4 regions of the Kitasatospora sp. NPDC005748 genome follow, and region 3 is predicted to be linked to each of the others. Evidence: riboswitches for the same ligand, from Rfam matches in the RefSeq annotation. Region 3 holds a riboswitch; each other region holds the start of a gene.

Region 1 (3,908 bases), on a different contig from region 3:
CGCGGATCCCGCTGGACCGGGCCGGGCTGGACGCGCTGCTGGCCGACCGGCTCTCCTTCACCGGCGCGGCCGGTGCCCAGGTCGCCGAGGTGGTCCGCCAGGTCGAGGCCGTCGCGGCCGCCTACCCCGAGGCCGCCAAGTACGGCCCGGGTGACATCCTCTGACGTTGCCTCAGGCCTTCGTGGGCCCCGCCGCCGATCCGGTGGCGGGGCCTTCGCCGTGTCCGGCGGCGGCATGGCCCGGATCCAGCGGAGGGGCGGTGCCGCAGGCGTAGGTGCAGTCCGGCTCGGCGACCGGGTGGTCCTCGGGGGCCAGCACATTGCCCCGGACGGTGGTGAACGCCGTCACCGCGCCGGTGACCAGCAGCCCGGCGCAGATCAGCATCGCGGTCCGGAAGGCGGAGTCCACCGCGGCCGGCACCCGGTAGGCCTCGCCGCTGAGCCCGGCCAGCGCCGGCAGGGCGGCCACCGCGAGCAGCCCGGCCGCGCGGGCGGCGGCGTTGTTGACGCCGCTGGCGATCCCGGCATGCCGGACCTCCACCGCCGCGAGCACCGTCGCGGTCAGCGGCGCGACCAGCAGGACCATCCCGCAGCCCATCACGGTGGCGGCCGGCAGCACGTCCGTCCAGTACGAGGCGTCGGAGCCGATCCGCAGCATCAGCAGGACCCCCGTCGCGCAGAGCAGCGGCCCCACGGTGAGCGGGAGGCGCGGGCCGATCCGCTTGCCGAGCCGGCCGGCCCGGGCGGACAGCGTGAGCATCAGCACGGTGATCGGCAGCAGGGCGAGCCCGGAGACCAGTGGGGAGAAGCCGGAGACGATCTGCAGCTGGACGACCAGGAGGAAGAAGACGCCGCTGAACGCCGCGTAGACGCAGAGGGTGACCAGGTTCACCGCGGTGAACAGGCGGGAGGAGAAGAGGCCGAGCGGCAGCATCGGCTCCGGGACGCGGCGTTCGACCACCACGAAGGCCGTGCCCAGCAGCAGGCCGGCCGCGCCGGACACCCACACCACGGCCGAGAGCCCGTCGCCCGCCGCGGTCAGCGCGTAGGTGACCGAGCCCAGCGCGAGCGCGGCCAGCGCCGCGCCGAGGACGTCGAACCGGCCGGTCGCGCTCTCGTCCCGGCTCTCCGGGACGTGCCGGGAGGCCACCGCGACCACCAGGGCGGCGAGCGGGACGTTCAACAGGAAGATCCACCGCCAGCCGGGGCCGTCCACCAGCCAGCCGCCGAGGAACGGGCCGATCGCGGCGGACACCCCGCCGAGGCCGGACCAGAGGCCGACCGCCGCCGAGCGGTCGTCAGGGTGGAACACCGCCTGGAGCATCGCCAGCGAGCCGGGGGTGAGCAGCGCCCCGCCGACGCCCTGCACCGCGCGGGCGGCGACCAGCACCTCGATGGTGGGGGCCGCGGCGCAGGCCGCCGAGGCGGCGGCGAACCAGAGCACGCCGATCAGGAAGACGCGGCGCCGGCCGTAGCGGTCACCGAGCGCGCCGCCGAGCAGGATCAGGCCGGCCAGGGTGAGCAGATAGGCGTTGAGCGTCCATTGCAGGGCGGCGAGCGGAGCGCCGAGATCGGTGCCGATCCGGGGCAGTGCGACGTTGACGACGGTGCCGTCGAGCATCGCCATGCTGGAGCCGAGCACCGTCGCCAGTAGTACCCAGCGGCCCTGCGCGGTGCCCAGGCGCAGGGTGCCGGCCTCGGAGGTGGCCACCGCCTGATCCTGCGCTCCGGGACGCGACGTGACAAGGGTCACCGGGGGTGTGTCGGCGGATGGCTTTCCGTAGGTGATCGCATGCGTACGGACACCGAAATCGGCGGAGCGTCGTGGATCAGTGGCACGCGGTGAATCGATTGTGCACATACTGTGCAGCCGATCATTCGGAGTGTCACGGCCTTCCCGGTAGTGGTTGTCGATTCAAGAGATCGACATTGCTTCGCCCGGGCGGATGAGTTTTAGTTCAGCGACCGCCCGGCATTGGACCGGGTGGCCACCGGGTGGAACGCCTAGTCCTGCCGCTGCCCGGTGGTACGAACCGAACTCTGTACGGCAGGAGCGGGGGACCCAAAGGTAAGTCGCCGGACCGGAATTCACGGTCCGGCTTGGGGTGAAGCCGCGCTATGCGGCCGGGCAACTCCAGCCCGAACCCGACAGCTCACCTCGCAGGCGTCGGAGAGGACAGTTCGCCATGCCCGCACAGGCTCGTCGTATCACCCTGCCCCGCGCCGCCCGCATCGGCATCGCCACCGCCGTGACCGGCGCCGCTTTCGCCCTCCCGCTGGTGACCACCATCAGCGCCCAGGCCCACACCGCTCCGGCCGCCAAGCCCGCGCAGACCTCCACCTGGACCGGCGCCACCAGCGTCGACGCCGCGCCGGCCGCTGCCGCCAAGCCGGCCGCCGAGGCCGCCAAGCCGGCCGCCGCGCCGGCCGAGGAGAGCTACAAGGTCGTCGGCGGGGACACCCTGTCGAAGATCGCCGACGCCAAGCAGGTCGAGGGTGGCTGGAAGGCCCTCTACGACCACAACCGCTCGGTCGTCGGTGCCAACCCGAACCTCATCTTCCCGGGTCAGCAGCTCGCGCTGGGTGCCAAGGCCGCCGCCGCTCCGGCTGCCGCCGAGGCCGCCAAGCCCGCCGCCCCGGCCGCCAAGCCGCAGGTCTCGCAGGACGCGCAGAAGCCGGCTGCCCAGCACGCCGCCCCGAAGCCGGTCCAGGCCGCCAAGCCCGCCGAGGCCCCGGCTGCCAAGCCGGCCGCCCCCGCCGCCAAGCCGGCCGCCCCCGCCGCGAAGCCGGCCGCTCCGGCCGCTCCCGCCGCGCCGGCCGCCGTGGCCAGCACCTCGGGCTTCGTCGCCCCCCTCGCCAACCCGAAGCTCGGCACCGCCTACGGCGTGGCCGGCTCGATGTGGGCCTCCGGTCACCACACCGGTGCCGACTTCGTCGCCTCCACCGGCACCCCGCTGCGCGCCGTCGGCGCCGGCACCGTGGTGAAGGCCGGCAACGGCGGCGCCTACGGCAACGAGGTCGAGATCAAGCTCGCCGACGGCCACTACGCCGAGTACGCGCACCTGTCCTCGATCGGTGTGAAGATCGGTCAGACCGTCACCGCCGGCCAGCAGATCGGCCTCTCGGGTGCCACCGGCAACGTGACCGGCCCGCACCTGCACTTCGAGATCCGCACCGGCTCGGAGTACGGCTCGGACATCGACCCGATCGCCTACCTGCGGGCGCACGGCGTCTCCCTCTGACCTGAGGTCGGACTTCCGCTGGGTGCGGGGCGTACGACCTCCCGGGATGGTCATGTCGGGTGACCGCTCGACCGGGTGGTCGCCGCACCGTCAGCGGATCATGGGCGCGGGACACGCCCTGGCCGGCCCGGCTCGCGAATTTCCTTCGCGAGCCGGGCCGGCCTTTTTCGTGCCCTTCTGACAGGCAGGTGCCCCCCCACGATCAGGGTTTCCATCCGGCGCTTCCGAGTGGTCGGTTCCGTCGTGCGGAAGGCCTTCCGAAAGCCTTTCCGGAAAGCCTTCCTGGGGGGCCTTCCGGGATGTGCCGACGGCCCGTCCGCGGTCGGACGGGCCGTCAATTCTCGGTCGGCGGTCGCGGTGAAAGGAATGGGCTGCCCCGGCGGGGGTCAGGACCGGTGGGCGGGCAGGTCGCTGTTGGCGGCGGTCAGCAGCTGGTGCACGCGGTGGCCGAACTCGTCCGCGTCGCGGGCCGGCTCGGGGAAGACCAGGCGGACGTCGCGGTGGCCGTAGGGGTGGTCCAGGCGGAGCACCAGGCCGTGCCGGTCGAGGGCCAGCGGGCGGACGTCGGGGTGTCCGACGAGCAACTCGCGGTCCAGCAGCCGGGTGAGCACGGCGAGGGCGTCCGGGTGGTCGTCGGCGAGGTGGGTGAGCATCGCCGCCTCGAAGC
Region 2 (3,908 bases), on a different contig from region 3:
TCGGCCGCGCGGTCACTACTCGGCGGAGCGGAAGCGCGGGAACGCGCCGCGGCCGGCGTACTCGGCCGCGTCGTCGAGGATCTCCTCGATGCGCAGCAGCTGGTTGTACTTGGCGACGCGCTCGGAGCGGGCCGGGGCGCCGGTCTTGATCTGGCCGCAGTTGGTGGCGACGGCGAGGTCGGCGATGGTGACGTCCTCGGTCTCACCGGAGCGGTGCGACATCATGCAGCGGTAGCCGTTGCGCTGGGCCAGCTCGACGGCGTCCAGGGTCTCGGTCAGCGAGCCGATCTGGTTCACCTTGACCAGCAGCGCGTTGGCGGTGCCGGTCTCGATGCCCTTGGCCAGGCGGGCCGGGTTGGTGACGAACAGGTCGTCGCCGACCAGCTGGACCTTGTCGCCCAGCTTGACGGTCATGGCCTTCCAGCCGTCCCAGTCCGACTCGTCCAGCGGGTCCTCGATGGAGACCAGCGGGTACGCGGCGACGAGCTCGGCGTAGTACTCGATGAGCTCGGCGGCGGAGAGCGCCTTGCCCTCGAACTGGTAGGCACCGTCCTGGTAGAACTCGGAGGCGGCGACGTCCAGGGCGAGCGCGATGTCCCGGCCGGGCACGTAACCGGCCTTCTGGATGGCCTCGGTGATGAGGTCCAGGGCCTCGCGGTTGCTGTCCAGGTTCGGCGCGAAGCCGCCCTCGTCGCCGAGGCCGGTGGACAGGCCGCGCTCCTTCAGCACGCCCTTGAGGGTGTGGTAGACCTCGACGCCCCAGCGGACGGCCTCGGAGAAGGACTCCGCGCCGATCGGAGCGATCATGAACTCCTGGATGTCGACGTTGGAGTCCGCGTGCGAGCCACCGTTGAGGATGTTCATCATCGGGACGGGCAGGACGTGGGCGTTCGGGCCGCCCAGGTAGCGGAACAGCGGCAGGTCGCTGGCCTCGGAGGCGGCGTGCGCCACGGCGAGCGAGACGCCCAGGATCGCGTTGGCGCCGAGCGAGGACTTGTCCGGCGTGGCGTCCAGGTCGAGCATGGCCTGGTCGATCAGGCGCTGCTCGGTGGCGTCGTAGCCGACCAGCTCGGGGCCGATCTGCTCGATGACGGCCAGGACGGCCTTCTCCACGCCCTTGCCGAAGTAGCGGTTCTTGTCACCGTCGCGAAGCTCCAGCGCCTCGAAGGCACCGGTGGAGGCACCCGACGGGACAGCGGCACGGCCGGTGCTGCCGTCGTCGAGGCCGACCTCGACCTCGACCGTGGGGTTGCCACGCGAGTCGAGAATCTCACGGGCTACGACGACATCGATGGACGGCACGAGGCATCTCCTAGCGGAAGCAGGTTCGGCTGACGATGGGTGCTGTCGGCCGGATGGTTGCGGAGTCGTTACGACCAGAGCCTAACCGCACGGGCTCCCGGGACCACGTCGACCTCGGTCCCGTCTCAGCGTGTGGCCGGGCTACCCACCGGTAGTTCACCTGGTTGTCCCACGAAATGCGGCCGGATGCGGACGAAGGGGGCCGAACCGGCCCCCTTCGTGGCGTCACCGCACGGGGAGTCACCACACGGGCGGTCAGCCGAGGTCGAGCTGCTGGCCCGGGAGGATCAGGTTGGGGTCGGTGCCGACGGTGCCGCGGTTGCCGTCGTACAGCGTCTGCCAGCCGCCCTCGACGCCCTGGGCGGCGGCGATCGTCGACAGGGTGTCACCGGACTGGACGGTGTAGCCGTGCCCGGTGCGCTGCTGGGCGGCGGGAGCGGCCGCGGCCGGGGCGCCGTGGGCGGCGGCGGGGCGGCTGTCCTGGCCCGCGTACCCGCTCGTCTGCTGGGCGGCCTGCTGACCGGCGTACTGCTGGTAGACGCTCTGGTGGCTGGTCCAGTACCAGGCGCCGTCACTCTGGTACCAGAAGACCTTCGCGTCGGCGTCCCAGCCGGGCTGGCCGGCGAAGCCCGGAGCCCGGTCGTCCTGCTGGGCGGGCTGCTGGGCGGCGGGCTTCGGGGCCTGCTGCTGGGCCGGCTTCTGGGCGGGCTTCTGCGCCGGCTTCGACTGGGCCGGCTTGGCGGCGGCCGTCGGCTCGGCGTCCGAGGAGGTGTCGACCGAGGCCGCGGCCCCACCCTTGGCCAGGCCCGCCTTCTGGGAGCAGACCGGCCAGGCGCCCGGCCCCTGCGAGGCGAGGACCTTCTCGGCGACCGAGATCTGCTGCGCCCGGCTGGCCTGGTGGGCCTGCGGCGCGTACGAGGTGCCGCCGAACGCCTTCCAGGTGCTGGAGGTGAACTGGAGGCCGCCGTAGAAGCCGTTGCCGGTGTTGATGCCCCAGTTGCCGCCGCTCTCGCACTGGGCGACCGCGTCCCAGGTCGAGGCCGGGGCGGCCGAAGCGCCGGTGGCGGTGAGGAGCGGCAGGGCGAGTCCGACACCGGCCACGCCGGCAACGGCGATGGCCTTCTCGGTCTGGGTGCGACGACGGTGACGGCCGGTTCCGACGAAGAGCATGGGGAAGTCCTCTCCGCACGCCTGCGAGGTGAGCTGTCGGGTTCGGACCGGGAGGTGGCCCGGCCGCACGACGCGGACGCCTTCTGCCCGCGCGGGCGGCTTCACCCCAAGCCGTGGGGGACGGCAACAAACCTGGTTCCCCCGCCCCTGCCCAAGGGTTCTGGTCGGTTTCCCGTAACGCGGCGGGCAGGATTCGGCGTTCCGCGCACGAGGTCCGCAGCTGCGAACTCCAGGGAGGGTAGACAGATCCTCACATCAATAACAAGCTCATATCGCAGGTATCACACATAAATTACGGCGCGTGGCCGATCGCCTACCAACGACAGGGCTATGTCCGGTTTGATGCAGATTCATACCCGCTGCCAGAGCGTGTCGGCGACATCCCGTCAGCGTGTCGGGGTCTCGGCGCGACGAGATCGAGGCACCGCCGGGGGGCGCCGGACGGATTTGCTCAGAGCCCGTCCACCGGTGCCGCGGAGGGCTTCTCTGGGGTGAATTCCACCGGGAGATCGCGCAGCCCACGCATGATCAGGCCACCACGCCAGCGGAGCTCCTCCGGGCTAGCGGCGAGTCGCAGATCGGGCAACCGGGTGAGCAGGGTGGTGAGCGCCGCGCGCCCCTCCAACCGGGCCAGCGGAGCACCGATGCAGTAGTGGATGCCGTGCCCGAAGCCGAGGTGCGGGTTGTCCGTCCGGGCCAGGTCGAGGGTGTTCTCGTCGGCGAACCGTGCCGGGTCCCGGTCCGCCGCCGCGAGCACCACCAGCACCGGATCGCCGACCGGGATGTCCACGCCGCCGATGGTCAGCGGGCTGGTCGCGAACCGCCAGGTGGCGAGCTCCACCGGCCCGTCGTAGCGCAGGAGTTCCTCGATACCGGTCTCCAGCAGCGCGGTCTCGCCGCGGGCGATCGAGTCCTGGAGCAGCGCCCGCTGCCCGGGGTTGCGCAGCAGGGCGTAGGTGCCATTGCCGATCAGGTTCACGGTCGTCTCGAACCCGGCGAAGAGGAGGATGAAGGCCATCGCCGCGGCCTCGTTCTCGGTCAGGTGCTCACCGTGGTCGCTTGCCCGGATCAGCCCCGAGATGAGGTCGTCGCCGGGATCGGCCCGCTTGCGGTGGATCAGCTCCGCCAGGTAGGCGCGCATCCGCTTGACGGCGCGTCCCACCCCGCCGCGCTGCCCGCTGCCATGGCGGATCATCATGCCCGCCCAGTCCCGGAAGTCGTCCTGGTCCTCGGCCGGCACGCCGAGCAGGTCGCAGATCGCGTAGATCGGCAGCGGGAAGGCGAACTCGTGGATCAGGTCCGCCGAGCCGCGCTCCGCGAAGCCGTCGATCAGCCGGTCGGTGAGCTGCTGCACCCGGGGCTCGAACTCCGCCACCCGGCGCGGCGTGAACGCCTTCGAGACCAGCCGGCGCAGCCGGGTGTGGTCCGGCGGGTCG
Region 3 (3,908 bases):
GAGTTCATGTTCCAGCCGGAGCTGGTGATGCGCGGTTCCACGGGCGCCCGCGCCCGCTGAGACGACGACCGGGGCCCCGGAGGACGATCCAGTCCTCCGGGGCCCCGTCCTGTCCGCCCTCAGCCCTCCTGCGCGGTCGGGCGCTGCTGTCCGGTCCGCTGCCCGTCGGCGGCCTCGCCGGTCCGGCTCTCGGTGCGCCGCCCCCGGGCGAGGTAGTCGCGCAGGATCAGCTCCACGGCGTCCTGCGGGTTCCTGGTGCCGGAGAGCATCATCGCGTCGATCGCGAGATTGGCGTCGAGCGTGACGGTGACCTGGGCCATGTGACTCCTCCTCGGGTGCAGAGCAGCAGCATGCCCGCCGGGCCCGGGTTCGGCCATGCCCGGGCCCGGGCCCGGGCCGTCCCGCGCGCGGGCGTGCCGGAGCCCCCGGGGAGGAGCGACCAGACTCTCCCCGGGGGCTGCGGCGGGTGGCGCGGACCGCGTGCGGACCGCGGGCGGGATCAGACCCGGCCGGCGAAGTCCGGGGCCCAGTTGGCGATGGTCTGGGTCCGCACGCCCACGCTCGGGTTGGCGGCCTCGACGTACTTGCCGTCGCCGATGTAGAGCGCGACGTGGTAGACGCCCGAGTCCTGGCCGTTGTTGGACCAGAACAGCAGGTCGCCGGCCTTGAGGGCGTCCAGCGAGACGTGGGTGCTGGCGGCGGCCTGGTCGGCGGCGACCCGCGGGACGGAGACGCCCGCGGCGCGCAGTGCGGCCTGGGTCAGGCCGGAGCAGTCCCAACCGCCGTTGCCGGTGCCGCCGTAGACGTAGGCCTGGCCGACCTTCGACTGGGCGAAGGAGACCGCGGCGGCCATGCTGCCGGTGGCGGCCTGGGCCGGCGCCTCGGCCGACGCCTGGGCGGCGGGCTTGGCGGCCGGAGCCTGGGTCTGCGCGGCCGGCTTGGTGGCGGTCGCGGTGGAGCCGTCGGCCTTGCCGGTGGCGCCCGAGGAGCGGTTGAACCAGTCGAAGCCCTGGCCGGACTCGTCCGAGGCCCGGGTCTTCGCGCGGTCGCCCAGGCTCAGGTGCTGGCCCGGGTAGATGACGTGCGGGCCGTCGCCGAGGGTGCCGCGGTTGAGCTCGTAGAGCCGCTCCCAGCCGCCCTGGACGTTGTTCTTGTCGGCGATCGAGGAGAGCCAGTCGCCCGCGACCACGGTGTAGTCGGAGGAGGCCTGCGCGTCCTGACGGTACTGCTGCCAGTTCCGGCCCTGCGACTGCTGGGCGGAGTCGGCGGCCGGGGTCTCGGCGGCCTTCGGGGCGGCCTTGGGCGCGGCCGGCTTGGCGGCGGGGGCGGGGGTCTGCGCCGGGGCCGGGGTGGCCTTCGGGGCGGCCGGCTTGGCGGCGGTCGCGGTGTCGACGGCGGCCGGGGTGCCGCCCTTGGTCAGACCGGCCTGGACGGAGCAGACGGGCCAGGCGCCGGGGCCCTGGACGGCGAGCACCTTCTCGGCGACCGCGATCTGCTGGTCCTTGGTTGCGAGGTCGGCACGCGCGGCGTAGCTGGTGCCGCCGAACGCCGCCCAGGTGGAGTTGGTGAACTGGAGGCCGCCGTAGAAACCGTTGCCGGTGTTGATGCTCCAGTTGCCGGTGCTCTCGCACTGGGCGACCTTGTCCCAGGTGGCGACGGAGGCGGCCGAGGCGGAGCCGGCGGTGAGGCAGGGGACGGTGAGGCCGATGCCGACGACGCCGAGGGTGGCGATCGCTCGGCGGGTGCGGCCGGACAGGCGGGTGCCGTTGGTGGGCAGCATGGTGACGCGGTCCTCTCCCACGCCTGCGAGGTGAGCTGTCGGATTCGGGCTGGAGTTGCCCGGCCGCGCTGTGGACGCGGCTTCACCCCTAGCCCCGAACCGGTACGAACCGGTCCCGGGCGACTTACCTGTGGTTCCCCCGCTCCTGCCGTGGTGCGTTCTGCGCTGCCAGCGCACCCGACGGCAGGACTCGGCGTTGCGGGTGGGCTGGGTCCGTGTGGCCACGAACGGGGAGCACGTTAAGCAGACTTAAGTTCATACCGCAAACATGTGTGACGGTCATCACAGTTTATGAGGAGCGTGCTGAATGGCTGTCCACCATGATCAGAAATGACCGATTTCGAGCAACGCCCGTCGGAGTCACGGCAACTGCCTATGCTTCAGGGCATCAGGACCGACGCGGCCGTCTGGGGGGAGGGCTTCGCAGCGATGGCGATGGACGAGGGTCCGGAGGCCGGCGCGCCGGCCGAGCGGCCGCGTGGAACGCACCGCCGGGCAAAACACCGCAGAGCGGACATCCCGCCCGCCGAGCCCCGAACTCCCCTGCCCCGGCGGACGATGCTGCGCTGGCTCGCCGTCGGCACGGTCTTCGCGGCGGTCGGCGGCGAGGAGGCACTGCGGCGCTCCCTGGACGGCCGCTCCGCGCCCGTCGCCGCCGCGGAGGACCCCGCCACGGGGCCGGGAGCGGCCGACCCGGCCGCGGAGCACCGGCACGGCGCCCCCGCCGAGGGGACGGGCGCGCCCGGGCAGCCCACCGCCGGAGCCGCCCCCGCACCCACCCCCGACCAGGGCGGCCGCCCCTGGTCGGACCCGGCCGGCTGGGGCGGCCGGGTACCCGGACCGCAGAGCGCCGTCCGGATCACCGACCGGGTGCTGCTCGACACCGACGCCGCGATCGGCTCGCTGCTGGTCGAGCCGGGCGGTGCGCTCACCTTCGCCGCCGACCGCAGCCTCACCCTCGCCGCCGCGGGCAACGTCGAGATCCGCGGCACCCTCGCGCTCGCCCCCGAGGGCGCCGCCGTGCACACCGTGCGCTTCCCCGCCGTCGACGAGCGGCGCTTCCGGGGGGACGGCATGAAGGTGGTCGACACCGACGTCGGCCTCTGGGTCACCGGCGCCGGGTACCTGCGGCTGGACGGCGCGGCCAAGACCGCCTGGGTACGCGCTGACCGGGCGCTCGAGGCGGGCGACACCACCGTCAGCCTGGCCGCGCCGCCCACCGGTTGGCTGCCCGGCGACGAACTGGCCGTCACCCCGACCGGCCCGCCCGGCGAGGACGGCTTCTCCACCCGCTACGACCTCGCCGTCGTCCGGTCCGTCAGCGGATCCACCGTCACCCTGGAGGCGCCGCTGACGTACGCGCACCCCCGGGTCGGCGCCGGAGGGGGCGTCACGGTCGGCGCCGAGGTGCTCAACCTGACCCGCAGCGTGCGGATCGAGGGCACCGCCGAGGGCCGCGCCCACGTCCACCTCACCACCTCCCGCCGGGCCGACCTGCGGCACGCGGCGCTGCGCTGGGTCGGCCCGCGCACCGACACCGCGGAGTCCTGGAAGGGCCCGGACGGCAGCGCCCCGGTGACCGCCCCGGTGCTCGGCCGGTACGGGCTGCACTTCCACATGCTGGGCGACACCACCCGGGGTACCGTCGTCGAGGGCCTGGTGGTCCGCGACGCGGGGAGCCACGCCTTCGTCCCGCACGCCAGCCACGGCATCACCTTCCGCAGCTGCATCAGCCACGACACCTGGGAGGACGCCTACTGGTGGGACGGCCCGCCGGACACCCGCACCCCGCAGCAGCCCTCCGACGACATCGTCTACGAGTCCTGCGTCGCCTCCCGCACGCGGCTGGAGCCCAACCCGCGGGCCTACCGGCTGACCGGCTTCAACCTCGGCGCCGGCACCGGTGGCAAGGCGCTGGACTGCGTGGCCGTCGGCGTCCAGGGGGCCGACGGCGCCTCCGGCTTCGAGTGGCCGGAGAACAGCGAGGGGGTCTGGACGTTCCAGCGCTGCCTGGCCCACAACAACCTGCGGGACGGCATCTTCGTCTGGCTGAACGCCCAGCAGCACCACGTGGTCACCGAGTTCGCGGCCTACCACAACGGCGGGTGGGGCATCGAGCACGGCGCCT
Region 4 (3,908 bases), on a different contig from region 3:
TTGCCCCAGGTGTCGGGGCGCAGCGCGTAGCCGAGGTCGGCGCTGCGGTGGCCGCCGAGCGTGAGGGCGGCGTTGCCGATCGGGACGGCGCGGGACGGGGCGTCCGCGTCGGCGCGGCGGGTGACGGCCAGCCGGTAGACCGTCCGCTCGTCCTGCTGCGCCTCCTCCAGGTACTGCTCGATCTGGTCGGCGCAGTCCTCGCGGTCACGCGGCTCGAACGGGAGGTAGCGGGTGGCCTCCCGGTCGCCGAACACCGCGTACAGGGCGTCGACGTCGGCGGCGCTGTGGTGGAACTCGCGGATGGCCAGGCGGGGGCCGGTGAGTCGGACGGGGACCATGCCTGCCGACCCTACCCGGGCTTTCCGGTTACCTTACGTGACATGGAAGAAGAAGACCTGCGGCTCGCCCCGCGCACCAAAGCCGCCGAACTGCTCGCCTGGGCGCAGGCGCACGGCCACCCGCCGGTGGCCGAGGCGCCGGTGCGGGCGGTGCTGGCGCTGCTGGAGCTGGGTGAGGGCAGGATGCGTGACGGCTGGCCGGAGCTGACCTCGGACGCCGTGGAACAACTGCTGTACGAGCGGCTCTACCTGTACGTCCAGCCCGCGCCGGAGCAGGACCCGCTGGCGTACGGCGCCGCGGTGCGGCTGCTGATCGACCACCAGCGGGCGGCGAAGCGGCTGAACGCCAAGCGGCAGGAGCGGCTGCACGCGGAGGCCGAGTGGCAGGGCGAGGTGGCCGCCGGGCTGCTGCGCCGCGCCGACCTGGTGACCTGGCCCCGGCTGTACACGCTGCTGCTGCGCGCGGACGGGGTGGACCCGGCCGACGGGGCGGCGGTCCGGGCCTGGCTGGAGGCGTTCCGGGAGCTGGCGCCGGAGGACCGGGCGGCCGCCTACGAGCGGCTGGAGGCGACGGGTGCGCTGGACCCGGTGGACGACGGGGGCTGGGACGGCGCCCGGCCGCTCAGCGTCGGGATGGCCACCGACGGTGCCCGGCGGCTGCTGGAGCAGGGGCTGATGCGGCGCAGCTACCGCAACCTGGAGGAGCTCACCGCGCAGGGCCGGCCGATGCCCGACGAGCTGGCCGGGGACTTCGGGGCGTTCGAGGAGGCCGCCGTCGAGGCCGCGCTGGACCTCTTCGGCGAGTGGACGGTGCCGGGGCTGCCGCGGCTGCTGGTGGAGGAGTTCCCGGAGCTGGCCCCGGAGCCGGGCCAGGAGGAGATCGACGCGTACCTGGCGCAGCTGCCCGGGGCACCCGGCGAGGCGGAGGAGGCCGGGGAGTACGGGGACGAGTACGGCTACGCGCCCGGGGACGGGCACGTGCACGGGTCCGCCGACCGGCCGGACGGGGCCGGCGCGGCCGCCGGGGCCTGAGACGCGACGGTGCCCCGGCCGTCGTGACGACGACCGGGGCACCGCGGCGGGCTGTCAGAAGGTGACGCCGGTCAGGGGGTCACGCCGCGCTGCTCGAACCAGCTCTCCGGGTCGACCGGGGCACCGCCGCCGGGGCGGACCTCCAGGTGCAGGTGCGGGCCGGTGACGTTGCCGGTGGCCCCCACCTTGCCGAGCTGCTGGCCGGGGACGACCTTGCCGGAGCCCTTGATGATCGAGGAGAGGTGGCAGTACCAGATCTCGGTGCCGTCGGGCAGCGTCTCGACGATCCGGTAGCCGTACGACCCGGCCCAGCCGGCCGAGGTGATGGTGCCCTGGCCGACCGCGTAGACCGGGGTGCCGGTGTCGGCGGCGAAGTCCAGGCCGGTGTGCAGGTGGGCCCAGTAGGAGGCGCTCTGGCCGTAGTGGGCCGAGAGGTGGTAGTCGCGCACCGGCAGCTCGATGGCGGCGAGCTTGGCCTTTTCGGCCTCCTCCGCGGCCCGCTTGGCCTCCTGCTGCTGGGCCGCGCGCTTGACCTCGGCCTCCTTGGCGGCCTGCAGGCGGGCGCCCTCCTCGGCGGCGGTGCGCTGGCTGTCGGCCTGCTGCTGGATCCGGGCGGCGAGCGCGAGGCCCGGGTCCGCGGCGAGCGCGACCGGGGTCTCGTCCGGGACCTCGACGGCGGGGGCGGCGGCCGGGGTGGCGGAGGCGAAGCCGGTCGCACCGAGGGTGGCGGCCACGGCGGTGACGCCGAGCAGCGGGGCGGTGCCGCGGGTCTGACGGGGCATCCGGTGCCGGTTGCTGTCGGGGGCCTGCGGCCCGGTCTCGGCGCCGGACCCGCCGAACTCGCCCGGGTGGGCGGGCGGCCAGGGGTGGTCGAGCAGCTGGGTGCCGGCGGGGGAGCCGGGCAGGTGTGCCGGAGAGTGCGACGACGCCACGGAGGCGCGCTCCTTTCCTTCCTTCGCGCCTACCGGGTTAGCTGACGGGTTCGGAGCAGGAAGGTCTCCTACGGCTGGGCCTGGGCCCGGCCGATTCACCCCAAGGAACATGGTTCCCCGGCTCCCTGGCCTGCCCGGAGGCCGGCCGGCGGGATTAGGCGACGGCGCACGGTGCCGTCTGGGTACGGCGTTACGAACCGCGCTGCGTTATCAAACGTTAATCCTAGGAGCCTCTGATTCCAAGCCGTCCGTTCGGGACAACCGGATACTACCCGGGCGGTACGTGACCTGATGGGCGATTTGGGCGGATCGACGGCAACTGACACCACCGAACGTGAGGGGACGTCAACGAACGGTCCCCCACTTGAGTACTCCTACTCATGTGCGGCACTCCCGGCGCGGCCATCCTGGCGCCATGAACGCACCGATGCAGTCACGCACCACGGCCGCGTACCACCTCCAGGCCGTCCTCTCCTTCGCCCTCTCCGGCGGCGCCCTCGCCGTCGGCATCGCCTATCTGCCGGTCGGCGGCTGGACCCGCGCCTTCCTCGCGGTCGGCCTGCTCTACACCGTCACCTCCGCCTTCACCCTGGCCAAGGTGATCCGGGACCGGCAGGAGACCAACGAGATCGTCACCCGGGTGGACCAGGCGCGGCTGGAGAAGCTGCTCGCCGAGCACGACCCGTTCAAGGTGGAGGGGGTCTGAGCCGCGGTACCGGGGCCGCCCCCGGGGGTCCGACCGGTCGAGGGCTTGACGGCTAAGGCTATTAGCCTTAGCTTTATGGCTATCGGCGCAACGCCGGCAGCCCCGCGGACCGAGGAGGCCCCCATGCCCGGCACCTTCACCCCCAGCACCCAGTACCTCGACCTCCCCGGCGGCCGGCTGGCCTTCGACGACACCGAGCAGGGCGACGGCGCCCCCCTCGTCCTGCTCCCCGGGATGCTCGACAGCCGTGCCGCGTACCGGCACCTGCGCCCGCTGCTGGTGGCCGCGGGCCACCGGGTGATCACCCTGGACCTGCGCGGCTTCGGCGAGTCCTCGATCGCCTGGGACGACTACACGCCGGCCGCGATCGCCACCGACGTCCTCGCCCTGCTGGACCACCTCGGCATCGACCGCGCCACGCTGGTCGGCAACTCCTACGCCGGTGCGACGGTGGTCAAGGTGGCCGGGGACGCGCCGGAACGGGTCGCCGGGATCGTCCTGGTGGACGCCTTCGTCGAGAACCCGCCGCCGAACGCGCTGCAGCGCGCGATGTTCGGCGTGATGGGCGTCCTGCTGGTGCACTCGCCCGCGTCCTGGGGCCTCTACCACCGCAAGATGGCGTACCCCGGCCCCAAGCCGGCCGACTTCGACGCCTACGTGGACGGACTGGTCGCCGCGATGCGCACGCCGGGCCGCAAGCAGGCCACCCGGGGCTACGTGCGCGGGGACTCCGCGCCGAACGGCTGGACCGCCGCCGTGAGCTGCCCGGCGCTGGTCCTGATGGGCACCAAGGACCCCGACTTCCCCGACCCCCAGCTGGTCGCCGACCGGCAGGCCGCCGCGCTGAACGGCCGCAAGGTGATGATCGAGGGCTCCGGGCACTACCCGATGGCCGACCGG

The links. Region 3 has a riboswitch for cyclic di-AMP ahead of ABZ495_RS16170 (transglycosylase family protein). Riboswitches for the same ligand answer to the same signal wherever they lie in the genome.
Region 1: another riboswitch for cyclic di-AMP. It lies ahead of ABZ495_RS14340 (LysM peptidoglycan-binding domain-containing M23 family metallopeptidase); the one in region 3 lies ahead of ABZ495_RS16170 (transglycosylase family protein).
Region 2: another riboswitch for cyclic di-AMP. It lies ahead of ABZ495_RS29070 (transglycosylase family protein); the one in region 3 lies ahead of ABZ495_RS16170 (transglycosylase family protein).
Region 4: another riboswitch for cyclic di-AMP. It lies ahead of ABZ495_RS19385 (M23 family metallopeptidase); the one in region 3 lies ahead of ABZ495_RS16170 (transglycosylase family protein).

What each region holds. Positions count from the first base shown of each region.
Region 1 is NZ_JBEXYD010000015.1:35,773-39,680, forward strand. Features, by position in the region: gene purB (adenylosuccinate lyase) at 1-164, shown strand, start outside; gene ABZ495_RS14335 (MFS transporter) at 172-1,710, opposite strand; cyclic di-AMP (ydaO/yuaA leader) riboswitch at 2,021-2,181, shown strand; gene ABZ495_RS14340 (LysM peptidoglycan-binding domain-containing M23 family metallopeptidase) at 2,186-3,241, shown strand; gene ABZ495_RS14345 (DUF2470 domain-containing protein) at 3,628-3,908, opposite strand, start outside.
Region 2 is NZ_JBEXYD010000054.1:44,147-48,054, reverse strand. Features, by position in the region: gene eno (phosphopyruvate hydratase) at 16-1,302, opposite strand; gene ABZ495_RS29070 (transglycosylase family protein) at 1,558-2,472, opposite strand; cyclic di-AMP (ydaO/yuaA leader) riboswitch at 2,477-2,649, opposite strand; gene ABZ495_RS29065 (cytochrome P450) at 2,924-3,908, opposite strand, start outside.
Region 3 is NZ_JBEXYD010000018.1:15,867-19,774, reverse strand. Features, by position in the region: gene ABZ495_RS16180 (LacI family DNA-binding transcriptional regulator) at 1-60, shown strand, start outside; gene ABZ495_RS16175 (hypothetical protein) at 120-320, opposite strand; gene ABZ495_RS16170 (transglycosylase family protein) at 500-1,801, opposite strand; cyclic di-AMP (ydaO/yuaA leader) riboswitch at 1,788-1,946, opposite strand; gene ABZ495_RS16165 (hypothetical protein) at 2,339-3,908, shown strand, end outside.
Region 4 is NZ_JBEXYD010000025.1:23,092-26,999, forward strand. Features, by position in the region: gene ABZ495_RS19375 (GNAT family protein) at 1-338, opposite strand, end outside; gene ABZ495_RS19380 (hypothetical protein) at 381-1,370, shown strand; gene ABZ495_RS19385 (M23 family metallopeptidase) at 1,442-2,302, opposite strand; cyclic di-AMP (ydaO/yuaA leader) riboswitch at 2,315-2,473, opposite strand; gene ABZ495_RS19390 (YiaA/YiaB family inner membrane protein) at 2,718-3,008, shown strand; gene ABZ495_RS19395 (alpha/beta hydrolase) at 3,132-3,908, shown strand, end outside.